4 regions of the Massilia sp. Soil_C_3 genome follow, and region 3 is predicted to be linked to each of the others. Evidence: predicted binding sites of a transcription regulator. Region 3 holds the regulator's gene; each other region holds the start of a gene.
What was found. Region 3 encodes sigma-54, which starts transcription at its own class of promoters, with help from an activator protein. Its sites were predicted from a motif close to TGGCANGNAANCTGCTTT; they were not measured.
Positions count from the first base shown of each region.

Region 1: the regulator sigma-54 is predicted to act here: its motif matches at 3,479-3,496, upstream of AC3A6F_RS13850 (pilin).
Region 2: the regulator sigma-54 is predicted to act here: its motif matches at 1,230-1,247, upstream of AC3A6F_RS03030 (TorF family putative porin).
Region 4: the regulator sigma-54 is predicted to act here: its motif matches at 2,870-2,887, upstream of pepA (flocculation-associated PEP-CTERM protein PepA).

Region 1 is NZ_JBDGJG010000006.1:201,815-206,696, reverse strand. Features, by position in the region: gene AC3A6F_RS13860 (fasciclin domain-containing protein) at 128-583, shown strand; gene AC3A6F_RS13855 (S9 family peptidase) at 724-2,802, shown strand; gene AC3A6F_RS13850 (pilin) at 2,879-3,403, opposite strand; gene sucD (succinate--CoA ligase subunit alpha) at 3,711-4,592, opposite strand; gene sucC (ADP-forming succinate--CoA ligase subunit beta) at 4,611-4,882, opposite strand, start outside.
Region 2 is NZ_JBDGJG010000002.1:23,049-27,930, forward strand. Features, by position in the region: gene AC3A6F_RS03025 (DUF4214 domain-containing protein) at 1-1,189, opposite strand, end outside; gene AC3A6F_RS03030 (TorF family putative porin) at 1,403-2,167, shown strand; gene kdpF (K(+)-transporting ATPase subunit F) at 2,376-2,465, shown strand; gene kdpA (potassium-transporting ATPase subunit KdpA) at 2,465-4,219, shown strand; gene kdpB (potassium-transporting ATPase subunit KdpB) at 4,233-4,882, shown strand, end outside.
Region 3 is NZ_JBDGJG010000013.1:101,894-106,775, forward strand. Features, by position in the region: gene AC3A6F_RS23510 (DUF5694 domain-containing protein) at 1-142, opposite strand, end outside; gene AC3A6F_RS23515 (enoyl-CoA hydratase/isomerase family protein) at 227-1,312, opposite strand; gene hpf (ribosome hibernation-promoting factor, HPF/YfiA family) at 1,438-1,797, opposite strand; gene AC3A6F_RS23525 (RNA polymerase factor sigma-54) at 1,873-3,351, opposite strand; gene lptB (LPS export ABC transporter ATP-binding protein) at 3,363-4,130, opposite strand; gene lptA (lipopolysaccharide transport periplasmic protein LptA) at 4,127-4,675, opposite strand; gene lptC (LPS export ABC transporter periplasmic protein LptC) at 4,717-4,882, opposite strand, start outside.
Region 4 is NZ_JBDGJG010000009.1:207,157-212,038, reverse strand. Features, by position in the region: gene prsT (XrtA/PEP-CTERM system TPR-repeat protein PrsT) at 1-146, shown strand, start outside; gene AC3A6F_RS19795 (GNAT family N-acetyltransferase) at 387-986, shown strand; gene AC3A6F_RS19790 (ThiF family adenylyltransferase) at 1,028-1,906, shown strand; gene pepA (flocculation-associated PEP-CTERM protein PepA) at 2,026-2,826, opposite strand; gene AC3A6F_RS19780 (class I SAM-dependent methyltransferase) at 3,008-3,673, opposite strand; gene AC3A6F_RS19775 (GNAT family N-acetyltransferase) at 3,753-4,481, opposite strand; gene AC3A6F_RS19770 (XrtA/PEP-CTERM system exopolysaccharide export protein) at 4,791-4,882, opposite strand, start outside.

The sequences.
Region 1 (4,882 bases), on a different contig from region 3:
GAACAAGGTTTGAACCCATTTTATAGGACAGATTCGATTCACACATTAGACTACGATACTAAATCCACGTAAATTGGCTTCAGGTCGGTTCGTTGCGAACCTATTCAACCCAACTTCTGGAGCCAACATGAAAAAGATCTTGATTGCTTTGCCCCTCGCGTTCGCCTTCGCATCCGTCCAGGCGGCGGACATCGTGGATACCGCGAAATCGGCCGGCACCTTCAATACCCTGGTCACTGCGGTACAAGCTGCCGGCCTGACCGATACCCTGAAGGGTCCGGGTCCATTCACTGTTTTTGCCCCGACTGACGCCGCCTTTGCAAAAATCCCGAAAACCAAGCTGGACGCCCTGCTGAAAGACAAGGCAGCACTGTCCAAGGTACTGACCTATCACGTGGTGCCGGGAAAAGTCATGGCTGCCGACGTCAAGCCTGGCGACGTCAAGACCGTCGAGGGTAGCGCATTCGCAGTAAAAGTTGCGGGCGGCAAGGTCATGGTCGACAAGGCCACTGTCACCAAGACCGACATCGCAGCCGATAATGGTGTGATCCATGTGATCGATACGGTCATCATGCCGAAGTAAACCTGGCCTCCTCGTCGAGATAGTTCCCATCCCGTTCATTCCCGGCGATGGGGATTTGTCGGCTTCATGCCTGATGACATCGTGGTAAATTGCCGGCTTGCCTGCGGCACCCGGCTGCGGCACTGATCGACGAGGATGGAATGACATTTCGCTTGCTGACGATGGCAGCGGCCCTGCTGGCCGCCACCACCGCGACCGCCGCGCCGCGCGGCTTTACCGTGGAAGACCTGGTCAATATGGAGCGGGTGGGCAGCCCGGCCGTATCGCCGGACGCCACGCGCGTGATCTATACCGTGCGCAGTACGGACATGGAAAAGAACCGCGGCAATACCCAACTGTGGATGATCGACCTGCGCGCCGCCAAGCCGGCGCCGCAACGCCTGACCCAGGATGCGTCCAGCAGCAGCGATCCGGAATGGTCGCCGTCGGGCGACGCCGTCTACTTCCTGTCGGCGCGCTCGGGCTCGTCGCAGGTATGGCGCCAGCCGGTCGCCGGCGGCGAACCGGTCCAGGTGACGAACCTGCCGCTGGACGTCGACAACTTCCGCCTCGCGCCAACGGGCGACCGCCTGGCCTTCAGCCTGGCCGTGTTCCGCGACTGCACCGACTTGGCCTGCACCAAATCGCGCCTGGATGCCAAGGAAAAGGACAAGGCCACCGGCAAGGTCTACGACCGCCTGTTCGTGCGCCACTGGGATACCTGGGGCGACCACCGCAATGCGGTGCTGTTCTCGGCGCCGCTGGGTGCGGATGGCAAGGTCGGCAGCGAGCCGGTCAGCCTGTCCGGCGCGCTCGACGGCGACGTGCCCTCGAAACCTTTCGGCGACCGCGAGGAATACCGCTTCAGCCCGGATGGCAAGACCATCGTGTTTTCAAGCAGAATCGCCGGCAAGACCGAAGCCTGGTCGACCAATTTCGACCTGTATAGCGTGCCGGCCGCGGGCGGCGCGGCGCCGCGCAACCTGACCGAGGACAATCCGGCCTGGGATACGAAAGGCACCTTCTCGCCGGACGGCCGCACCCTGGCCTACCTGGCGATGGCCCGTCCCGGCTTCGAGGCCGACCGCTACCAGGTCATGCTGATGGACGTGGCCACTGGCCAGAAGCGCAGGCTGGCGGCCGACTGGGATCGCTCGGCCGGTAGCCTGGTGTGGCGTGCGGATGGCAAGGCGCTGATCGTCGACGCCGAAGACATCGGCCAGCACCGCCTGTTCTCGATCGACGTCGCCAACGGCAAGGTGACGCCGCTGACCGACAAGGGTGCGGTCGGCGCCTATGACCTACGGCGCGATACGCTGGTCTACACCCACGCCAACCTGCAGTCGGGCGCGCAACTGTTCTCGATGAAGCTGGGCGGCAAGCCGAAGCAGCTGACCGATGTGAACACGGAACGCTTGAAGGACGTGCGCTTCGGCGAGTCGGAGCAGTTCTCGTTTGCCGGCGCCAATGGCGAGACCGTGTACGGCTACGTGATGAAGCCGTGGAATGCGCAGCCGGGCCAGAAGTATCCGGTCGCCTTCATCGTCCACGGCGGTCCGCAGGGCAGCTTCGGCAACAGCTGGAGCTATCGCTGGAATCCGCAAGTGTATGCGGGCGCGGGTTATGCGGCCGTCTTCATCGACTTCCACGGTTCGACCGGCTATGGCCAGAAGTTCACCGATTCCATCAGCAACGACTGGGGCGGCAAGCCGCTGGTCGACCTGCAGAAGGGGTATGACGCGGCGGTGCAGAAATTCTCGTGGCTCGATCGCTCACGCGACTGCGCGCTGGGGGCGTCGTACGGCGGCTACATGATGAACTGGATCGCGGGTAACTGGTCGGATGAGTTCAAGTGCATCGTGAATCACGATGGCGTGTTCGATACGCGCGGCATGGCGTACTCGACCGAGGAACAGTGGTTTACCGACTGGGAAAGCGGCGGGCCCTACTTCAAGGTGCCGGAGAACCATGAGCGCTTCAATCCGGTTCATCACGTGAACAAGTGGAAGACGCCGATGCTGGTGATTCAGGGTGATCTGGACTTCCGGATTCCTACCGCGCAGGCGCTGGGGACCTTCACTGCGCTGCAGCGCATGGGTGTAGAGAGCAAGCTGCTGGTGTTCCCGGATGAGAATCATTGGGTGCTCAAACCGGCGAACTCGGTGCAGTGGCATCGCACTGTGGTGGGGTGGTTGGATCAGTATCTGAAGCCGCAGGGGGCGCAGGGGAAGCAGCAGTAAGCAGACGAAAAAAGAGACCGCCGAGGCGGTCTCTTTTTTTGCGACGGATTTCGTTCGCGACAGTTTTCTTTAACTATTAGTCGCCGCTACCGCCGCCTGGTGGGGTGGTCGAGGTGCAACCGGTTGGCAGGTATTCATCGTTTGCGAAACTGGTGGCAACGCAGGAATAGGTGCCGTCAGTAGCACGGTTCAGTGCGATGGTTGCACCCGTACCCAGACGACCTGGGGAAGCGATGACGCAAATCAGTGCACCAGTACCGTCTTCGCTTGGCTCTTCCGCAGTGATGCTCGAGCAGTTGCCAGTCGACGATTTCAAGCCAGCCTTGGCCAAGTATGGCGAAGGCGCATCAGGAGCGCCTGGTTCAGTAGGGGTGGTAGGAGTGGTTGGTGCATCGATGCCTTCGACCACAGCCATTTCGTAGCCGGTTTTGCCGCCCGAGATGTCAGCGTAGGCAGCAGTTGCCTTGGCTTTGGCGATGTAATCCTGATATGCGGGGATTGCCACGGCAGCCAGGATGCCAATGATTGCAACGACGATCATCAGTTCGATCAGGGTAAAGCCGCCTTGGGCTTTCTTGGTTTGCATTTGCTTGAAGTTCATTTTTCTCTCCAGGGGTGGTATTTCAAAAAAGTTGGGACTAGGTATCTTGTACTGCTCAGCTACTACGCTTTCCTATATGCAAGCGGCGTGCCAGCCCGAAAACAGCAAGAATCAGTCGATTTTATGAATCCCGGGATAACAAAACCCTGTGCCCCGACAAAATTTGGCGCCTTGAATGACAAAATTTGTCAGTGCCGTACGGCAATTTTTGTCATGCGACGAAGATTGGCGGCAAAAAATGGAACCGCAGATACAAACGGGGAGCCGAAGCTCCCCGTCTTAGCTGCCGATCAAGAGATCGTCAGGATTACAGCATTGCCTTCAGCAGACGCGCCATTTCCGACGGGTTCTTGGTGACGGTGATGCCGCAGGCTTCCATGATTTCCAGCTTGGCTTGCGCGGTGTCTGCGCCGCCCGAGATCAGCGCGCCGGCGTGGCCCATGCGCTTGCCTGGAGGCGCGGTGACGCCAGCGATGAAGCCGACGACTGGCTTCTTCATGTTGTCCTTGATCCAGTAAGCCGCGTTGGCTTCGTCCGGGCCGCCGATTTCGCCGATCATGATGACCGCGTCGGTGTCAGGATCGTCATTGAACATCTTCATGACGTCGATGTGCTTCAGACCATTGATTGGGTCGCCGCCAATGCCGACTGCCGACGATTGGCCCAGGCCCAGTGCGGTCAGCTGGCCGACTGCTTCATAGGTCAGGGTGCCCGAACGCGACACGACGCCGATACGGCCCTTCTTGTGGATGTGACCTGGCATGATACCGATCTTGATTTCGTCAGGGGTGATCAGGCCTGGGCAGTTCGGTCCCAGCAGCAGGGTCTTGGAACCGGCTTTGGCCATGCGGTCCTTGATTTCCATCATGTCGCGGACAGGGATGCCTTCGGTGATGCAAATTGCCAGATCCAGCTCGGCTTCGACGGCTTCCCAGATGGCAGCTGCTGCGCCTGCTGGTGGGACGTAGATCACCGACACGTTGGCGCCGGTTTCTTTCTTGGCTTCAGCAACGTTAGCGAAAATTGGAATGCCTTCGAAATCTTCGCCGGCTTTCTTCGGGTTCACGCCAGCAACGAAGGCTTCCTTGCCGTTCGCGTAGTCGCGGCACATACGGGTGTGGAACTGGCCGGTCTTGCCGGTGATGCCCTGGGTGACTACTTTGGTATCTTTGTTGATCAGAATCGACATTTTTATTTCCTTAGCGAATTAGGCTTTACCAGCGGCGGCGGCGACGACCGACTTCGCTGCGTCTTCCATCGTGTCTGCGGCGATGATCGGCAGGCCCGATTCAGCCAGCATCTTCTTGCCCAGATCTTCGTTGGTGCCCTTCATGCGCACAACCAGTGGCACTTGCAGCGACACGGCTTTCGAAGCAGCGATCACGCCTTCGGCGATGACGTCGCAACGCATGATGCCGCCGAAGATGTTGACCAGGATAGCTTTCAGGTCAGGGTTTTTCAGCATGATCTTGAAGGCTT
Region 2 (4,882 bases), on a different contig from region 3:
GCTGTCCGGCCCGGACCAGCGCCGGCGCGGACGCCACTGGCAGTTCCCTGCCGGGCGTAGCGATGGCCGGATCGAATACCGTCACCTCGTAGTCGAAGCTGCGCGCGCGCTGCGCTACCAGGACGTTGGAAATGCTGACCCGGTAACGCACGTCGGCCGTCGGGCGCGGGTGCTTGCGGGTGCCGTCGATTACCGGCATCTTCCAGACGATCGTGTTTTCGCCGACATCCGGAATGATCGTCTCGATGGCGAGGCCGACCGGGATGCCGTCACGCGTGATCGATATCTTTGCCTGGCTGAAGTCGGCATTCGGATAGGACAGCGACCAGCGTTCGTATACGGTGGAATAAGGCACGTAGCCGCTCGACGGCCAGGCGACGAAGTCGTCGCGCACCGGGGTGCGCGGGCCCCAGTAATCGGTATCGGTCACCCACAGCGCGTTCGACGCGGCGACCTGCCGGCCGTCGATGGCGCCCGACGGGACGTCGCCGGTGCCCATGACAAGGGTGTTCGGGTGGAAAATCCAGCGGCGGTGGCCGACCGAGGCATTATTGTCGCCGTCATCCTGGATGTATCCATCGACCGTGTCCGGCCCGTGGATGCCGAGCGCCAGGTTGGAAGCGTTGGCCGCCTGGGCGCCTTCCGGCGTGTAGAACTTCCAGCTGGGGGGAGGCGTATGCGAGAGTTGACCGGCGACGCTCATCATGAGCGCGGCGTGTTGCGCCTTGGCGCTGTATGCGTCCGACAGCCGTACCGTCGCCCGCAGTCCCGCCATCGCGCGGAACCAGTTCACGCGCTGGATGACGGCAGCCTTGAACGCCGGACTGGTCGTGCCGGGAATGCCGGCGGCGTGGCTGCCGGTCCAGGCAATGGCCGGCGCCGGCTCCCGGTAGATATTGTTGAAGACGAGGCGAACCTGTTCGCGGTCACGGGTATCGATGACCAGCGGAGTACCTTCGGCCAGTACTCGCGCGGCCTCCTGGCGTTCGTGGACGACGCCGGGCCGGTAGCCTTGCGCCGCCCGCGCCTGTTCGTTGGTGAGCGGTGTGCCCAGCCTCAACTGCGAAGGCGCGACCGATTCGGCGGCGCCGGACATGGTCTGGAGGGCGGGGGCGTCGGCCTGGCCTCCACAGCCAGTAAGGGCGAGGAACGCGAGGGCGAGGGTCGTGCGAAGGATACGTTGCGTCATGCGTGAGTGTCGATGGAGAGTAAGCAGGAATTATCGAACAAGCCATGGAAATTGCCTACCTGAAATTTCATGTGAGATGCATGAAATGTCTTGACCAGCGGCTAGCAAGGAGGGCGTTTACGGCGCGTTGATATCCGGTGCCGGCCTTTATATCCGGTTTTTACGCCCTGGCCGCTAACCTGCACGGGTTCCATCAACCATGAGCAGGGAAACATGAAAGCATCGATTCAAGCGCTGGCCGCCGTCCTGGCGCTGGCGGGCGGCGCCGCCCAGGCCCAGGCCACCGAAGCAATCCAGGACGCGGCTGCGGCATCCACCATTAGCTGGAATGCCGCCGTCACCTCCGACTACCGCTACCGCGCCATCTCCCAGACCCGCCTGCGCCCGGCGCTGCAGGGCGGCGTCGACTACGTCCATGCGTCCGGCTGGTATGCCGGCGCCTGGGCCTCGACCATCAAGTGGGTCGAGGACGCAGGCGGCGACGGTGACGTTGAGATCGACGTCTATGGCGGCAAGCGCGGCGAGCTCTCGGCCGGACTGTCGTACGACGTCGGCGTGCTGCGCTATTTTTATCCGGACAACGGCATGGGCCGGCTCCCGGGCTGGGTCAATGCCCACACCACCGAAGTCTATGCCCAGTTGGGCTATGGCCCGGCCTACCTGAAGTATTCGCACGCGACGACCAACCTGTTCGGCTTCGTCGACAGCGAGAACAGCGGCTATCTGGACGTCGGCGCCAATCTCGACGTCGGCAACGGCTTCACCCTGCAGCTGCACGCCGGGCGCCAGGAAGTGAAGAACAACCCGGCTTCCGACTATACCGACTGGAAGATCGGCGTGAGCCGCTCGTTCGATTGGGCCACCGTCAGCGCCGCCTACATCGGCACCAATGCGAGCAAGTCGGCCTATGCCTCGCCGGTCAACGGCAAGTTCACCGGTCGCGACGCCCTGCAACTGACCGTCAGCCGCACCTTCTGACGGCCCGTTCTACATCGCGTTTACATCTCGTTTACACGGCGCCGCCGTCTTTTTATCCCGTTTTTAGGGCGGCGCCACTACGCTCGACCATACAACAACAACGCTGAAAGCGAACGTCCATGGACCTCATCTACCTCGGCGCGCTCCTGATCTTCGTCCGCCTGACCTGCCTGCTGGTGGCCGGTTGCGCACAAGCGGGAGGCAAGCCATGAATCTCTCCTACGTGATCGGCGGCCTGGCCGCCGCCGCGCTGCTGGTCTACCTGCTGGTGGCCCTGTTCAAGCCGGAGGACTTGTGATGACCACCGAATTCGTCGTCCTCCTTGCTGCCTTCCTGCTGGTGCTGCTCCTGCTCGCCTGGCCGCTCGGCCGTTTCATCGCGCGCGTCGCCGCGGAGGGCACGGTGCCCGGCCTGGGCTGGGCCGCCGGCATCGAGCGCGCCCTGTACCGCGTGGCCGGCCCGGCCGCCAGCGCCGCCCAGGACTGGAAGGCCTACGCGCTGGCGCTGATCGCCTTCAACGCCGTCGGCGCGATCTTCGTCTACGGCCTGCAGCGCGTGCAGGCCTGGCTGCCGCTCAATCCCGAGGGCATGGCCAACGTCAGCCCGGACTCCAGCTTCAACACCGCCATCAGCTTCGTCGCCAATACCAACTGGCAGGGTTATAGCGGCGAGCAGACCATGAGCCTCCTGACCCAGATGGTGGGCCTGGCCGGCCAGAACTTCTTCTCGGCCGCCACCGGCATCGCCGTCGTGTTCGCGCTGATACGTGGCTTCGCCGCGCGATCGAGCAGCGCGATCGGCAACTTCTGGGTCGACCTGACCCGCTCGACCCTGTACGTGCTGCTGCCGCTGTCGGTGATCCTGGCCGTGTTCCTGGCCGGGCAGGGCGTGGTGCAAAACCTGTCCGCCCACGTCGATGCGCGCCTGCTCGAGCCGGTGACCTATACGGTCGAGGCGACCGAGGCGCGTGCCGATACCCAGGTCATCCCGATGGGCCCCGTCGCTTCGCAGGAAGCGATCAAGATGCTGGGCACGAACGGCGGCGGCTACTTCAACGCCAATTCCGCGCACCCGTTCGAGAACCCGAATGCGCTCACCAACTTCGCGCAGATGATCGCCATCCTGCTGATCCCGACGGCCCTGTGCTTCGCCTTCGGCCACATGGTGGGCGACATCCGCCAGGGCTGGGCCGTGCTGGGGACGATGACGCTGTTGTTCGTCATCGCCGCCATTGCCGCCGGCGCCGCCGAGCAGCAGGCCAATCCGCTATTGACTCCGCTGGGTGTCGACCAGGTCGCCAGCAGCCTGCAGGCGGGCGGCAATATGGAAGGCAAGGAGACCCGCTTCGGCATCGCCGCCTCGAGCCTGTTCGCGGTGGTGACCACGGCCGCATCGTGCGGCGCGGTCAACGCCATGCACGACTCCTTCATGCCACTGGGCGGCATGGTGCCGATGGTGCTGATGCAGTTCGGCGAGGTGATCTTCGGCGGCGTCGGTTCGGGCCTGTACGGCATGCTGGTGTTCGCGATCCTGGCGGTGTTCATCGCCGGCCTGATGATCGGCCGCACGCCGGAATACCTGGGCAAGAAGATCCAGGCCTACGAGATGAAGATGGCCGCGCTGGTCATCCTGGTCACGCCCTGCCTGGTCTTGCTGGGCACCGCGCTGGCGGTGACGTCGGCATCGGGCACGGTCGGTGTGGCCAATCCGGGCGCGCACGGCTTCTCGGAGATCCTCTATGCGCTCACGTCCGCCGCCAACAACAATGGCAGCGCGTTTGCGGGCCTGTCCGCCAACACGCCTTTCTACAACACGCTGCTGGGCGTGGCGATGTGGTTCGGACGCTTCGCGGTGATCGTGCCGGTGCTGGCGATCGCCGGTTCGCTGGCCGCACGCCAGCGCCTGCCCGCCACCCCCGGCACCCTGCCTACCCACGGCCTCATGTTCGTCGGCATGCTGTCCGCTGTCGTCGTGCTGGTCGGTGTCCTCAACTACGTCCCGGCCCTGGCGCTCGGACCGGTGGTCGAGCACCTCCAGCTGTTCGGAGAATGACATGGAAAACTCGATGGAAAATTCGATATCCCAAAACCCCACCCAGGCGCCACGTGGCTCGCTGAGCCTGTTCGATTCCACGCTGGTGTGGCCGGCAATGGTCGACGCGCTGCGCAAGCTCCACCCGCGCACCCAGTTGCGCAGCCCGGTGATGTTCGTGGTCTACATCGGCAGCATCATCACGACCCTGCTCTGGTTGCAGGCGCTGGCCGGGCAGGGCGAAGCGCCTGCCGGCTTTATCCTGGCCACCGCCGTCTGGCTGTGGTTCACGGTGCTGTTCGCGAACTTCGCCGAAGCGCTGGCCGAAGGCCGCAGCAAGGCGCAAGCCGCCTCGCTGCGCAGCCTGCGCCAGACCGTGACGGCCAAGAAGCTGGCCGATCCCAAACATGGCGCGCCGTGGCATGCCTGCGCCTCCAGCGAGCTGCGCAAGGAGATGTTCTTCCTGGTCGAGGCGGGCGATGTGATCCCGGTGGACGGCGAAGTGGTCGATGGCGTGGCCTCGGTCGACGAGAGCGCCATCACCGGCGAGTCGGCGCCCGTGATCCGCGAATCGGGCGGCGACTTCTGCGCCGTCACCGGCGGCACCCGCGTGCTGTCCGACTGGCTGGTGGTGCGCGTCTCGGCCAACCCGGGCGAGACCTTCCTCGACCGCATGATCGGCAT
Region 3 (4,882 bases):
GAGGCGAGCCAAGCACCATGATCTCGTTGACCGGTCCTGTCGTGGGACCCTTGAGCCGGCTCGGATCGAAGGCGGGCTGGTAGTCTTGCGCGGCGGCGCTGCCGCATAAAGTCATCGAGATCAGCAGGGCACACAGGCGCATCGGTCTTCCTTTCAAATCATGAGGACCCGATGTTCACACCCCGTCGCTACGCTGTCACGCAAAAATGGATATGCACGCAGCGGATTATGCGAGATGCCTGAGCGGATGCGCATGCTCTGGCCACACCGGCGCGAAGAAGCGCGCCACCATCTCTGGGGTGACCTCGGCAAGCGATGGTGGATTCCATTGTGGCGCATTGTCCTTGTCGATCACCAGTGCGCGTATGCCTTCCAGCACTTCGCCATGCTCGAAATTGCGCCGCACCAGCGAGCGTTCCATGCGCAGGCAGTCGGCCACGTCGAGCGCGGCGCCGCGCGCCAGCAGCTCGTGGGTCACGCACATCAACAGGGGCGAACGCTGGCGCATGGCGGCCAGCGCCTTGTGTGCGAACGGTGTTGCGTCGCCTTCGAGCGATCCCATGATCGCAGCCACCGACGCCGCGCCGAAATGCGCATCGATGCTCTTGCGCCGGACCTGCAATTCGCTTGCCCCCGCCATCGCAGCAAACGGCGCCGCGAAGGCGCGGATCGCCGCCGGCAAGCCGGCGCCTTGCGTGGACGCGATCAATGCCTGCAGGGCCGGCAGCTCGTCGCTTGGCACGAACACGTCGGCCAGCCCGATATACAGCGCGTCGGCGGCGCCGATCGTCAGCCCGGTCAGGCCCAGGTAGTTGCCGAGCTGTCCCGGCGCATGCGACAGGAAGTGGCTGCCGCCGACGTCGGGGAACAGGCCGATGTTCACCTCGGGCATGGCCATTTTCGTGCGCTCGGTCACGATGCGCAGGCCGCAGTCCGGGCCGCCCTGGGCGATGCCCATGCCGCCGCCCATCACGACGCCATCCATGATGGCGATGTAAGGCTTCGGATAAAAATGGATCAGGTGGTTCAGCGCGTATTCTTCGGTGAAGAAATCCTCGAGCAGCGCGCTGCCGCCCATCGGCCCCGCATGCCCGACCTCATGGAAGAAACGGATGTCGCCGCCCGCGCACAAGGCCTTCTCGCTGCTGCTGGTCAGTACGACCGCTTCGACCTGCCCGTCATGCCGCCAGGCGCGCAGCACGTCGGTCAGCGCGCGCACCATCTCGAGCGACAGCGAATTGAGCGCCTTCGGGCGGTCCAGGGTAATGATGCCGGTGCGGTTGGCGATGCGGGTCAGGACGTGGTCGGTCATGGCGTAATCCGTAATGGAGAGACATGCATTTTACCGAACACATAGATGCGCGTAATACCGGGGAGGCTGGATGCAAAAAGGGCGTCCCCTCAGACGCCCTTAGCTAGTGTGAGCCCTGCGCCTGATCAGGCGACAGCAGCGTCTTCGCCGCCGTTATCCGGCATGCGTTTGATCGACGTACGGCTATGGTCTTTCAGTTGCTGCTTGTGTTTGAGGATCTGTCGGTCCAGCTTATCCATCAGCGTATCGATCGCGGCGTACAGGTCTTGTGCGACGCTGGCCACGTGCAGGGTCTTTCCCGACACCTGGACGTTGATCTCTGCTTTTTGCCTTTTTTCTTTTTCAGTGAGGTTGTCGACGGCTAGGAAGACGTGGGTGTCGATCACCTGGTCGAAATGGCGAATGATGCGCTCGAGCTTATTCTGAACGTATTCACGGATGGCGGGGGTTACTTCGAGATGATGGCCACTGATTGTGAGGTTCATACACACTCCTTTGAAAATTTTGCACCGTGTGGACCACATCGACGCGACAAGGCACGATGTCTGTGGACGGCGCAGTTACAAGGACTTGCGGAGGCTTACAGGGGGTATCTTGAGGGCTTCACGGTATTTTGCAACCGTGCGGCGCGCGATGACCATGCCTTGTTCCCCGAGCATCTCCGCGATCTTGCTATCGGATAAAGGGTTCCTAGGGTCTTCTGCTCCTGTCAATTGTGCAATGAGCGCACGGATTGCCGTCGAGGATGCTTCGCCTCCCGCCTCGGTGGCAACGTGGCTGCCGAAGAAATACTTCAACTCAAACATGCCGTGCGGGGTCAGCATGTATTTCTGCGTTGTGACACGAGAAATTGTGCTCTCGTGTAGGCCTAGTGTATCAGCTATCTCACGTAAAACAAGGGGCCGCATGGCAACCGCGCCATGGGAGAAAAAGTTGCGCTGGCGCTCGACGATCGCCTCCGCCACGCGCAGGATGGTGTCGAAACGCTGGCGCATATTCTTGATGAGCCACTTCGCTTCCTGCAGCTGCGCGCCCATCTGCGCCTCGCTCTTGCCCTGCTTGAGGAGGCTCGCGTACAGGCTGTTTACGCGCAGGCGCGGCATCACGTCCGGATTCAATGTGACAGCCCAGCCGCTCTTGGAACGGCGCACGATCACGTCAGGCACCACGTAGTCCGACACGTTCGAGGCGAACGCCGCGCCCGGATGCGGATTGCATTGGCGCACCACGGCCTGCACCTCGCGCAAGTCTTCGTCGTCGCAGTCGAGCGCTTTTTTCAGCTTGCTGTATTCGCGCTGGGCGAACCAGCTCAGGTAACCCTCGACGATGGTCAGGGCCATGCGCCGCGTGACCATCGGCACACCCGGCATGCGCCGGATCTGCAGCGCCAGGCACTCGGCCGCGCTGCGCGCGCCGACGCCCACCGGGTCCATGCTCTGCACCAGCGCAAGCGCGCAGCGCAGCTCGTCGATCTCGATGTCGAGTTCTTCGGGCAGCCGCGCATGGATCTCGTCGAGCGGTTCTTCGAGGTAGCCGTTGTCGTCCAGCGCATCGATCACCAGCTCGGCCAGCGCACGGTCGCGCGCCGACAGGGTGGCTTCGCGCACCTGTTCCATCAGGTGTTCGCGCAGGGTGATGGCGCAGGCTTCCAGCTGCGGGCGGCCGTCCTCGTCCTCGCCACCGCCGCCTGAAGATGATCCTCCGCCTTCGCCCCAGTCGGCGTCGCTGCGCTCGCCCTCGGCGCCGCCCTCGAAACCCTCGCCTTCCTTGGCCACAGCCCCATCCCCTTCGGCCTGCTGGCCGGGCGCCGGCGGCGCCTCGCCGATGGCCGGTGCGTTGTTGATGGCGCCATCGGCCAGCAAACGCACCGATCGGTCGAGCGGATCGTCGAGCCGCTCGAGCAAGGGGTTATCGCCCAGTATCTGCTCGATCTCCTGGTGCAGCTCGAGCGTCGACAGTTGCAGCAACCGGATCGACTGCTGCAGTTGCGGCGTAAGCGCGAGGTGCTGCGAAGTGCGAAGTTGCAGGGACTGTTTCATCTAGGCGTGGCTCACATGCGGAAGTGTTCACCCAGGTACACGCGGCGCACCGACTCGTCCGCGATGATGTCGTCAGGGCGGCCGGAGGCAAGCACCGCGCCCTGGTTGATGATGTAGGCGCGGTCACAGATGCCGAGCGTCTCGCGCACGTTGTGGTCGGTGATCAGGACACCGATCCGGCGCTCCTTCAGGAAGCGCACGATGCGCTGGATCTCGATCACGGCGATCGGGTCGACGCCGGCGAACGGTTCGTCGAGCAGCACGAAGCGCGGATTGGTCGCCAGCGCGCGCGCGATCTCCACGCGGCGGCGTTCGCCGCCCGACAGCGACAGCGCCGGATTCTCGCGCAGCTTCTCGATCTGCAGGTCGGCCAGCAAGGTGTCGAGGCGCTCGTTGATCTGGTCTTTCGACAGCGGCTTGCCGTTGTCCTTCTGCAGCTCGAGCACGGCGCGGATGTTATCTTCCACCGTCAGCTTGCGAAATACCGAGGCCTCTTGCGGCAGGTAGGACAGGCCCAATACGGCGCGGCGGTGGATCGGCAGGCTGGTGATGTCGGTGCCGTTGATGTCGATCGACCCGGCGTCCGACGGCACCAGGCCGACGATCATGTAGAACGAGGTCGTCTTGCCGGCGCCGTTCGGGCCCAGCAAGCCGACCACTTCACCGCATTCGACCTGCAGCGACACGTCGCGCACCACCAGGCGCTTGCCATAGCTTTTCTGCAGGCCTTTGACGACCAGGGTGCTGCAATCGCCCAGATCCATCGGAATCGCCGTCATTGGGCGGCTCCCGCAGGCGTACGTTTCGGCGACAGGATCAGGGTGCCGCGGCCGCCCCCAACCTTGCTCTGGCCGCTGACATCGTTGCGCACGGTGGCCACTTCCTTGCGGCTGTCATACGAGATGAAAGGGCCGGTGACCTGGTTGCTCAGTTGATCGTTTTCCAGTTCCTTGATGAGGGCATTCGAGTACAGGCGCACCAGCTCGGCGCGCTCGTCGTACTCGATGCGCTCGGCCTGGCCCTCGACCCACAGGTTGGGACCGCCGTCGCGCTTCTGGCGGAACGTAGTGAGCTTGCCGTTGTTGGCGGTGAGTGTCACCGTCATATAGCCTTCGGGCGTTTCCCTGACCACGGCGCGGTCGGCCTTGAGCAACAGCGTACCGCGGGTGAGAATCACGTTACCGGTAAGGGTGCGCACGCCGTTGACCCCGTCGAGATCGGCGGAATCGTATTCGACCTGCGCGGGCTTGAGCGAGTCGGCACGTTCGGCGGCTGCCGTCAGCGACAGCAGGGAAAGGAGTACGGCGGCAAATAATTTTTTCATGATAAGGAATGCTGGTCCTGGGTTATCACGCGGCGCAGGGCTTACTGGCGCGGTCGTGGCGGATAGACGATCTGGCCGCGGCTGGACATGTGCACTTGCTGGGTGGCGTTGTTGGCGACCATGCCGGTGCCTTTCACGCTCGAAGCCCCAAGCTTCAGGTCAACCGGGAGGTCGGTCTTGACGATCTCTTCGTCGGGGAGCACGGTC
Region 4 (4,882 bases), on a different contig from region 3:
CGATGGAGATCCGCTACCACCTGGCGCAAGCCCTGCACAAGAGCGGCGACAAGGCCGGCGCACGCCGCGAGCTCGACAAGCTGCTGGCGTCGAGCACGCCGTTCGCCCACGCCGACGAGGCGCGCGCGCTGCTCAAATCGCTGTAACCGGGGCGTTCGCCGCGGGGCCTTGCCGGGCTCCGCGGCGAACCCGCTGTCGCGTCACCGACCCCGTCAATAAGGGCACGCTGCGTGCACGCCGGGGGTGCGCGGCCTCATCCTATCGAACGCTGGATTTATTAATGTCGCGATAAGATAACGTTCTCCTAAATGAGGATGTTTATCGTGGACGACGATTCGTACGGAATCCGGCTTACCGATACTTCGGACGGTCGTAACACGGCCAGTATGCTGATCAACAGGATGTATGCCTGGCGCGGCTACACCGGAGATCACCAGCCCAGCAGCGACCCCAACCGCATCACCCTGACCGCCACCGACAAGGGCGACGTGGTCGGCACGCTCAGCATCGGCATCGACTCCGAGGTCGGCCTGATGGCCGACGAAATCTTCAGGGACGAACTCGACGCCCACCGCGGTCGCGGCGCGAAATTGTGCGAGTTCACCAAGTTCGCCTTCGACCCTTCGGTGCGCTCCAAGACGGCGCTGGCCAATGTGTTCCACCTGGCCGTGATCTACGCGCGCGACATGCATGGCTGCACCGACATCGTGATCGAGGTCAATCCGCGCCATCGGCGCTTCTATGAACGCATGCTGGGCTTTCGCAAGGAAGGCGAACTCAAGGTCAATCCGCGGGTCGATGCGCCGGCCTACCTGCTGCGCGTGAACCTGGCCTTCGTCACCGAACAGATCGCCCTTTTCGGCGGCAGCTACGCCGCCGAGGGCGAGACCGAGGAGCGCTCGTTCTATCCTTATTTCTTTTCCCCACGCGAAGAGCGTGGCATTATCAATCGCCTGTTGCGCATGGATGAATCGCATCCGGCATGAGGGCCGGCGCCCTTGTTCCCCACTTCTTTCCTGAACCGTCAATGAATAAACCGTTCAACTACGAACAGGCGTTCTCGCGCAATATCGGCTGGGTCACGCTGGCCGAACAACAACAGCTGCGCGGCAAGCGCGTCGCCATCGCCGGCGGCGGCGGCGTCGGCGGCGTCCACCTGCTGACCCTGGCGCGCCTGGGCATCACGCGCTTCCACATCGCCGATTTCGACAGCTTCGACATCGCCAACTTCAACCGGCAAGTCGGCGCCATGATGTCGACCGTCGGCCAGCCCAAGGCCGAGGTGCTGGCGCGCATGGCGCGCGACATCAACCCCGAGATCGAGATCGCCATCTTCCCCGACGGCGTCCACAAGGACAACCTGGACGCCTTCCTGGACGGCGTCGACCTGTACGTCGACGCGCTCGACTTCTTCGCCTTCGATGCGCGCCAGCAGACCTTCGCCGCCTGCGCCCGGCGCGGCATCCCGGCCACCACCGGGGCGCCGCTGGGCATGGGCGCGGCCCTGCTCAACTTCATGCCGGGCAAGATGACCTTCGAGGAATATTTCGGCTGGGGCGACCTGCCGGAGCAAGAGAAGGCGATCCGCTTCGTGGTCGGCCTGGCGCCGGCCGGCCTGCACCGCCCCTACCTGGTGGTGCCCGAATCGGTCAACCTGGCCGAGCAGCGCGGCCCATCGACCTTCATGGCCTGCCAGCTGTGCGCCGGCATTTGCGCCACCGAGGCGCTCAAGATCCTGTTGCAACGCGGCGACGTGCTGGCGGCGCCCTGGGGCATGCAGTTCGACGCCTACCGCAACAAGCTCAAGCGCACCTGGCGCCCGGGCGGCAACCGCCATCCGATCCAGCAACTGATGCTGGCGATCGGTCGCCGCCAGTTCGCGCGCATGGCGGCGGCCGGACGCTGAAGCACGCCGGCGCCGCGCCGGCCTCATGAACGCCCGACGTCAAAAAGCCACTGCCGGATCGCTCCGGCAGTGGCTTTTTACCTTGCAGCGCTGGGCCTGCGAAGCAGGCCCGTGCGTACTTAGGCGGCTTTCTTGTTGCGGCGACGGGCAGCGTACAGGCCCAGCATGCCCAGGCCCAGCAGGCCGACCGATGCTGGCTCAGGCACTTCGGCCACGTTGCTGAAGACCACGTCCAGCGAACCGTTGATTTCCTGGGTGCCGACAGGGTCGAAGTTGTTCAGCTGGCCCGACTGGAACGACAGGTCGTAGAACGGGTTTGGCGAGGTGAAGAACTGGGTACCGAAACCGGCCAGGGCGAAGCTCGAGCTGGCGCCGAAGCTGCCGCAGTTGATGCCGCTAGGACCGCAGGTCGGCAGGGTTGGGTCGAGCACGCCGAAGCCCGACAGCGGATCGCCTTCGGCCAGCAGCAGGTCGTCGTCCGACGCGCCCACGGTGACCGAGTTAGCGCCGTTGCCAGGCATGGTGAAGGTCGAGTCCAGGTTGGCGTCCAGGTACATCGCCAGGCGGCCGCTGCCTTCGTTGAAGCGGAACACGTTCGTGCCGTTTTCGACAGCGAAGGTACCCGACGCGGTGTACAGGGCGTACAGGCCATAGTCGTTGTTCAGGCCGGTGCGGGTGACCGGGGTGGTGCCGCCGTTGGTGACGAACTGGCCGGCGTTCCACACCAGCGACACGTTGAAGGTGCCGTCGGTGTTGAAGGTGGCGATCTCGTTGTAGTTGCCGGTGATCTTGTCGGCGGTGAACGAGCGGCCGTCATATTCCACGGTGAACGGGTTGAAGTTATCAGCGTGGGCGGCGGCGCCGAACATCGAGGTTGCAGCGATTGCACAAGCGATAATGGACTTCGAAACTGCTTTCATCTTGGATCTCCTGGTTGTAGGGTTCGTACTAACACCCTCTATCTAAGCAACCATCGTGCCAGCCAAGTCAACCCCTTTAAAATCAATCACTTAACCCAACATTTCGTAGAAGAAATTACAACACTGTAAAATATTCCGACAGCTGCATTTAAGAAATTCTCATACCTTTGTCAGCCCCGTCCTACAGGGATTTCCTCAGCACCACATTCCAGGTATTCCCGGACGTGAATTCGCTGGCGATCTCATAGCCGGCAGCCAGGACCTTGGCGCGCAGCTCCTCGATGTGGAAGGGGCTGTACAGGATGCCCTTGCGGATGCCCCAGTCGTTGATCTTCTGCGCCGCCCAGCGCAATGGCGCGAAGCCGGATGGATACAGCAGCACGTTGGCGGCCAGGGTCCCGCCCGGCTTGAGCACGCGCAGGATGTCGCGCAGGGCGCCGTCGACCGTCGGGAAGCAGTGGATCGAGTTGGCGATATTGGCGGTGTCGAAGCGGTTGTCGGCGAACGGCAGCTGGGCCGCATCGGCATGCTGCACCTCGACCAGCGGATTGCCGGCGAAGCGGCGCCTGGCGCCGGCCAGCATCGACGGGGCATAGTCGATGCCGGTCACCTTGACCGGCGCGAGCTTGCGGCGGCGGCGCCAGTTCAGGACCATCTCGAGCAGGGTGCCGGTGCCGCACGCCACTTCCAGGTGATCCGGTCCGAAGTTGGGCCCGAAGAAGCGCATCTGGGTGCCGATCGTGCTGTTGTAGGCGAAGGTGAGAATGAAAAAGCCGCGCAGGTCGTACCACCACGGTTCGGATGAATAGGCTTCGGCGATTTCATCCCTGGTCTTACCGGTCGTCATGGAGCGTCCTCGTTGATTGAAGTGAAGCGCAAAATATAGGTCGTTAATGAACAGCAGGCAAGCGCGGATCGAATGCGGCTCAGCCCAGCTGGCGCAGGCGGTTGACGATGCCCGCCTCTTCGCGTTGCGAGAAGAACCAGGGGAACAGCGAGCGCTCGCCCACCGCCTTGTCCTGCATGCCGCCCCACTTGGCCACCTGTTCGGTGCCGAAGGCGGTGTCGACGCGCAGCAGGACCGCCGGCGCCTGCACCCGTGGATTGGGGCGCGATTCGCACACGGTCTGGAAGCCGAGCATCGCTTCATAAAAGCGGCGATGGCGCGGATTGACTTCGATGAAGATGTCGCGGCAGGCGTTCAGGTCGCGCGCATAGATCAGGGCCACGTGGAACAGCGAAGCCAGCACCGCCTTGGACTTGACCGCCGGGTCGACCGCCAGCTTGGTGATCTCGCATACCCGTCCTTGCTCGCGCCGTACGTCGATACAGTCCTTGAACACCTGGTCGGCCAGCAAGCCGATTTCGGAATCCAGGCCGAGGCTCAGCGTGCCGAATACCTGGCCGTGGTCGGATGCCGTCAGCGTGATCCGGTTGGGATCGCTATGCACCTGGTGGTTGCCGCTATAGCCGCGCCAGGAATACATCTTACTGATGAGCATACTGGCGGAGTTACGCTGGGAATCGATGTCGGCTGCGCGAATGCCGAACACGCGCTCATTGATGGCGACGTCGATGATGCTCGGTTCGTCGGAGGCGCTCCCGTCATCGCCGCTCGGCGTGGCGAGATAGGTCGGCCCTAATGTCTCGATCATGGTCATTCTCCAGGCAAGACCGGCGCGTCATGCACCGGCGGCATTCCTGATCATCATAGCATCGAAAATTACAATTTATCAACTGTATTAACAACAAGTATTTGCCGTTTTGACATTCATAACGCAGCCGCCATATCGCGACGATAGCAGTTTACGCAGGCTCTGCGACGCGCACGGATAAGAAAATGCGAGGATGGATCACGGCCGCATGGCAGCCAGACACCGTAAAACAGGAAGGGAGCGGCCCTGGGCCGCGCCGGCGATTGCCGGCGGAGAGACCGGCTGCGAAGCCGGTCTTGCAGGTAGGACTTAGAAGAAGCTTTCCGGGATCACCAGAATATCGCCAGGACGCATCATGATGTTCGCCGAGATATCGCCATCATTGATCAGGTCGTCAAGGC